One region of the Peribacillus sp. NPDC060253 genome, then DNA from elsewhere that is predicted to be linked to it. Evidence: riboswitches for the same ligand, from Rfam matches in the RefSeq annotation. Region 1 holds a riboswitch; the other holds the start of a gene.
The links. A riboswitch is a leader RNA that binds a small molecule or an ion and turns the genes downstream of it on or off. The one in region 1 is predicted to bind FMN.
Positions count from the first base shown of each region.

Region 2: it holds a riboswitch for FMN, as region 1 does, so the genes downstream of both, ribE (riboflavin synthase) here and ACFWE9_RS08900 (ECF transporter S component) in region 1, are expected to answer to the same signal.

Region 1 covers NZ_JBHXAS010000024.1:32,679-36,328, forward strand. Annotated here, with positions in the region: gene ACFWE9_RS08890 (YpbB family protein) at 1-246, opposite strand, end outside; gene ACFWE9_RS08895 (ferredoxin) at 539-787, shown strand; gene ACFWE9_RS08900 (ECF transporter S component) at 1,415-1,996, opposite strand; FMN riboswitch at 2,163-2,298, opposite strand; gene serA (phosphoglycerate dehydrogenase) at 2,655-3,650, shown strand, end outside.
Region 2 covers NZ_JBHXAS010000014.1:23,514-26,816, reverse strand. Annotated here, with positions in the region: gene ribH (6,7-dimethyl-8-ribityllumazine synthase) at 1-356, opposite strand, end outside; partial or broken gene ribB (3,4-dihydroxy-2-butanone-4-phosphate synthase) at 436-1,074, opposite strand; gene ribE (riboflavin synthase) at 1,093-1,731, opposite strand; FMN riboswitch at 1,879-2,009, opposite strand; gene ACFWE9_RS05805 (TspO/MBR family protein) at 2,211-2,939, shown strand; gene megL (methionine gamma-lyase) at 2,957-3,303, opposite strand, start outside.

The DNA of each region.
Region 1 (3,650 bases):
AGCATCGGTTTTATCCATTAGTTTAATGAAGTCATGTTTAAGGAACCATTCAATGTTTTGATTCAATTGCTGACGGGTAAAACGGGGTATTGTCCCGAATATATTCGTTAATCCGAATAAATGGGCATCCTGAATCGTTTGTGACGACTTCTTCCCCTGCAGCATATGGTAAATAGCATAAATGGAACGTTCGCCTTGAAATTTTTTTATCGCATATAGAATGATTGCCTGTAGATAATTATTCATGGGACTCACATCCTTGTTTCATTTATCCATTACTCCCATTGTATCAAAAAACTGCAAAAACCGCCGTTATTATTGATGAATACAAGGAAGAATTTGTGACTAAATGACGAACCAAGGCAAGAATCGAGTTAATTATTCCAATGTTTTTCATTGACAATTCGCTTCTTGATAGTTATTATCAATACAATTTCTATTGAAAAGTTTGGCATTCGGTCTTACAATAAGAAAGAGATAATAATCTGAAATAAAAAGATTATCAGTTGTTAAACAACTTAGGAGGGGTTATATATTCATGGCTAAATTTACTATTGTGGATAAAGAAACATGCATCGCATGCGGAGCTTGCGGAGCAGCAGCACCAGATATATATGATTATGATGACGAAGGGATTGCATTTGTTACCCTTGACGATAACGAAGGAATCGTTGAAATTCCAGACGTACTTATAGATGACATGATGGACGCATTTGAAGGATGCCCTACGGATTCTATTAAAGTTGCTGACGAGTCATTTGACGGAGATGCACTAAAATACGAATAAAAAGGCAAGCCATTTTCAATCGAGAATGGCTTTTTCTTTTGGCTAATATCCAGGCTGACTGCAGACAAACTCGATAATAATTGAGTTTAACTATAGTTTTTTTAGGCTTTTTGCATTTGACCGTTGATTGGAACGTAGGGCACTCGCTTTCCGCGGGCGGTCCGGGAGCCTCCTCGGCGCTCTTTGCGCCTGAGGGGTCTCCCTTGGACGCACTATTCCCGCTGGTGTCTCGCACACCCTTTCCTATCAACTTGGTTTTAACAGTTAGATAGAGCTCCTTTTGCCTATTCTTCTTTGAGGGTTTATAAAACTTGAATATTGCGGTTCACTCCAGGCACTCGCTTTCCGCGGGCGGTCCGGGAGCCTCCTCGGTGCTCTTTGCGCCTGCGAGGTCTCCCTTGGACGTACTATTCCTGCAGGAGTCTCGTACACCCTTTCCAATCAATTTGGTTCGTAAGATTTTTATCACAGTGTACCGAAAGTAAGACCTACAGAAAGTGGTGACACTCCATATTCAAATCCAATAAAAAATCAAAAAGGTTTCGGAATGAGACCATTCCGAAACCTTTTTGTCTACAGTCTGACCGGATATGAATATCCGGCTTTTTTGTATCATCGTCTATGCCATTAAGCATTTTTATATAATGTTTGCTTATTGATCCATGTCTGCAATTTAATGAACAACAGCATGAATACAGAAGTGATAAGCACGCCTTTAATCACGTTGAAAGGTAAAATTGCCGTCGTTACGAACTTTCTTGATTCGGGCGCCGACATTGCATCCCATCCCATAAAGAAGGTATATGCCGGTAAAAAGACAAAATAGTTTAAAACACTCATAACTACCGCCATTGAAACTGTACCCGCAAGTAAAGCGAACGTCATACCTTTTTTGGAATTGATTTTTTTAAATACGTAGTAAGTAGGCAAAACGAACAGTACTCCTGCTATAAAGTTAGCAATATGCCCAACTGGTACAGCAGTCAGGGTACCTGTCATGACTAAATCCAATAGATTTTTAAGGAATTCAACTAGGATTCCTGCCATCGGACCGAAAATCAAAGCCGCCATCAGTGCTGGAATGTCACTAAAATCAACATTCAGAAAAGGTGGAAATCCTGGAAACGGGAAATTCAAAAGCATCAATAGATAAGAAATGCTCCCCATCATGGCCAGCGTGACCGTTTTTTTAACTTTGTTCTTTTTCATAGCTCTCTCTCCTTCTTTTCCGATCTACCTGAAAAAGAGGTTAGTGTTCCTTCATCATGTTGATGTTCAATAAAAAACCCTTTAATTCCGATTGAATTAAAGGGATTAATTAAAGGTTACATCAAACAAACGTTCAGCATATGACTGTTGAAACGCACTCAGGAACCTCCATCTTCTCCCATCCAGACTATACTGTCGGCTTTGGAATCACACCAAATCCTGCCCCGTAAGGCTCGCGGGCTAAGAAGAAGATTTTCTTCATCACCGCCGGTGGGGAATTGCGCCCCGCCCCGAAGATAGACCTATAAAATTTTGTTTACATTTCCCATTATATCTGAAATTCTTTTTTTTGAATAGCATTTTTTCTTGGATGATTAATTTAGCATGAATATCGCTTGTCATTTGGAACCGACATTAAACGAATAAAGGATTTTCAAAAGTTGATGTCCTTACATGACAATTTTAAATAATCAAATTTTTTTCTTTTTTAGGCAATTAATGATAAAGTCATTAATACTGCGGTCTTGATCAAACAATACCAATATTAATCTTTGTTTTAAGCGCTTACATCAAGAAATGCCAAATTGACATAATCAACCGTTCAATTGTAAAATTAACTGAAATTTAAGATAATTATTTACCTAGGAAGGTGTTTAACGTGTATCGGATTTTAGTGGCAGATGCTATCAAACCAGAAGGACTCGGACCGCTATCAGAGGCATCCAATATTCTTCTTATTCAGAAGACAGTAGAGGAAGCGGCAAGCGAACTTGATCAGATTGATGCAATACTTGTAAGAAGTGCAACGAAGGTTACGGAAGACTTAATGAACCGTATGCCACAGTTGAAGATTATTGCACGGGCTGGTGTCGGCGTCGATAACATAGACATCCCTGCTGCGACAAAACGCGGAATCGTCGTAGTTAATGCACCTGACGGCAATACCATTTCAACAGCTGAACATACATTTGCCATGATGGCTTCGTTAATGCGTCATATTCCGCAAGCTTATGCTTCTCTGAAGAATGGGGAGTGGAAACGATCTTCATACACAGGAACGGAACTTCGCGGTAAAACGTTAGGAATTATTGGGTTTGGCCGTATCGGAGGGGAAATTGCCAAACGTGCTAAAGTGTTTGGTATGGATGTCATTGTATATGATCCGTTCCTAACTGCTGATCGTGCCAAGAAAATGTCCGTAACATCCCTCCCCTTGGATGATTTGCTTCCTAAAGCAGACATCATTACTGTACATACACCTTTAACGAATGAAACTAGGGGATTAATCAATAAAGAAAAACTGCTTACCTGTAAAAAAGGCGTATATGTCCTGAACTGTGCCCGCGGTGGAATTCTAGATGAGGATGATTTATATGAAATGATAGTTGCAGGTCATGTAGCAGGGGCTGCACTGGACGTTTTCGTCGAAGAACCTCCACTTGGCCATAAACTGCTTGAACTGGATAGTGTCATTGCTACACCTCATTTAGGTGCATCTACAAAAGAAGCCCAATTAAACGTAGCCGTACAGGTCGCACAAGAAGTTCTGACCTATTTCGAGGGAAATCCAGTCTCGAGTTCTATCAACCTTCCAGCCATTTCTAAAGAAGTGTTTGAAAAGGTTCAACCTTTCTATCAACTCGTCCAACAAATG
Region 2 (3,303 bases), on a different contig from region 1:
GTTGTCAACAAACCGAAGATAACTGGTACACCTGTGTCCAAGGAAACGGCAGCCATTCCTTTAGCTGCTTCATTGCAGACATAATCATAATGTGTAGTGGAACCCCTGATTACCGTTCCAAGACCGATCACTGCATCATATTTGCCTGTATTCACAAGTTTCTTCGCAATTAATGGAAGTTCAAAAGCACCTGGGACCCAAGCGATGTCAACATCATTTTCATCCACACCATGCCGCTTAAGTCCGTCCAATGCTCCGCCTAAAAGCTTGCTTGTGATAAACTCATTAAATCTTCCTACAACGATTCCAACTTTCAATCCTGATCCGATTAATTGTGCTTCAATAATTTTCCCCATGTCCAATTCCTCCTAGTTTTTAAAAAATATCTTTTTTCATGTGTAGATTTCATTGCGCAAAAATCATCCCTTACGCATTCGGAATGTTCAGTTCAAGTTCCTGTTTCCCACTTGTATCGCTTTGTTTAAGGTAACGAATTAAATCGGCTATCGTGATGAATTTCAGGTTGAATTTCTCAGCGATGACTTCTAAATCTGATACACGTGCCATCGATCCATCTTCATTCATGATCTCACATATGACACCAGCTGGAGCGGCGCCGCATAACTTTGCCAAATCCACCGATGCCTCCGTATGCCCTGCCCTCCTTAATACGCCGCCTTCTTTAGCGACGATCGGAAAAGTGTGACCAGGTCTTTGAAAATCTTCAGCGACAGAATCTTCTTTAAGAAGTTCAAGTATGGTCAAAGACCGTTCAAAAGCACTGATTCCTGTAGAAGTGCTTTTATGATCGACACTAACCGTAAACGCAGTGCCATGATGGTCGGTATTTTCTCCTACCATTGGATGCAGGCTCAATTTTCCTGCCAGATCTTCAGTAATGGTTGTACAAATCAAGCCTCGTCCATGAGTCGCCATGAAATTAATCGCTTCCGGTGTTGCCTTTTCAGCCAACACAACAAAATCCCCTTCATTTTCACGGTCTTCATCATCGGATACGATTACTACCTTGCCAGCTTTCAAATCTTCGATCGCTTCTTCAATTGTATGGAACATCATTACACCGCCCTTTTATTAGAATCCGTGTTCTGCCAAAAACTCTAAATTCAGTCCTGGTTTTGAATCGCCTTTTTTCATTTGATGTATAATATATTTCCCTATCATGTCGTTTTCGATGTTAACGATATCGCCAGCCGCCTTATGCCCCAATATGGTGTCCTGATGAGTCAAGGGGATCAGTGATACAGTCAAAAGGTTTCTTTCGATCCCAAATATCGTCAAGCTCGTTCCATCAATGGCAACGGACCCTTTCGGAATGCAATAGTTACTGAGTCCTTCTTCCAATTGGATTACATAATAGACGGCATTTTCTTTACGCTCTTTTTTTATGATTGTTCCTGTTCCGTCAATATGGCCTGAAACAAAATGACCACCAAACCTTCCCTGTGCACTCATGGCTCGTTCGAGATTTACAGGTGATCCCAATTTTAACGTCCGGATCGAGGAAGCTTTGACCGTTTCCGGCATTACGTCCACCGTAAACAAACTTTTCGTGAAGGATGTTACCGTTAAGCAGACCCCGTTGACTGATATACTATCCCCGAGATGAACATCTTCAAGGATTTTCTCAGAACGAATCGTCAACTCCATACTGCTTGTTCCTTTTTTCAAGGAATGGACGGTACCGATATCCTCAATGATTCCCGTAAACATGTTTTTCCCCCTTTTATAAAATATAAAAAACCCCTTAGAAATGACCTAAGGAGTTAGCAGGAGAAATGAGTGAAAAAAATTGTATACCTAAAAAGCCCAATATTTTCATTTTTGAAAAATTAGGCACACGTATACATTTGGGTTTCACACGTCCTTCTCCCATCCAGACTGTACTGTCGGCTTTGGAATCTCACCAAATCCTGCCTTTATCAGGCTCGCGGGCTTAGAATTTCTTCATCACCGCCGGTTGGGATTTTCACCCGACCCCGAAGGACTAAAATAATATGAATCTTTGAATATTTTAACACCATAAAGTGAAGATGTAAAATTTCTAACCTTAAATGGTTCAATTGTTACAGGAATTCCTCTCATTACGGAAAAATAAACTCCACGTACCCCGATGTGCTCCAAAAAGGTTAATCAGGCTAAAGGTGTGGAATAAGGTAAAAGGAATCACAATTCATACAAGGAGGAAGGCCATGCTCATTACCATCATCAATTTGATTTTCTATCTATTCGTCGTCACATTGAATTTTTTAGCCAATTTCCTGCCATTGAACGACCAAACATCAGGAGAGATTTCCGATAAACTGGATGTACTTTTCACTCCAGCCGGTTATGTATTTTCCATATGGGGCTTCATTTACTTTTTGCTCGCCATCTGGGTATTCAGGCAGTTTTTAAGGAAACATCAAAACAGCCCTGCTTATAAGGCATCCTTCCCTTGGTTTGCTTTAAGCTGTGCGCTCAATGGCGCTTGGCTTTTGGCTTGGCACTATGAACACTTTCTGTTATCCGTATTCATTATCATTGCTCTGTTGACTACTTTAACGGTCATTTATACAAGCATAAAAAAAGTGGAGCACACTACTTTTGATTTATTTCCATTTTCCGTTTATACAGGCTGGGTAAGTGTTGCAACCATGGCTGACATTGCTTATTACCTCACCTATATTGAATGGGACGGCATTGGAGTTTCCAATGTAGCTTGGACGATCGTCTTGCTGATTGCAGCAACAATCCTGGCCTTTGTCTTTGCAAGTAAAAACCGGGATTGGTGCTATCCTCTCGTATTCGTTTGGGCGTTCATAGGCATAGGGATACGAAATGGTGCTGCCTACCCGATAATCTCAGATACTTCCTTTATCCTGGCTGCTATCACCTTTATCATAGCCATCACCATCTTCATTAAGAATAGAAGGAACTGAAAAGTAAATATGGTGGCCTAAAACGCTTGCTGGAGATCATGCCAAACATCCTGCCAAGCTTCAAGGCCAACTGAGAGACGGACCAGCTGGTCACTGATGCCCATTTGCTGTCGCGATTCTTCAGGAACGGCCGAGTGCGTCATTGTGGCGGGATGTTGAATCAATGTTTCGGCATCCCCTAGGCTGACGGCAATTTTGATTAGTTTCAATTTATTGAGAAATTCCTGCGCATCCTTTTTCGTGCCATGCAATTCGAAAGAGATGAGGCCGCCGCCATGTTTCATCTGTTTTTGCATGATATAATGATCTGTTGAAGCTTCATCCCCTGGATAGTATACCTTTTTCACCTTTGGATGTTTCTTCA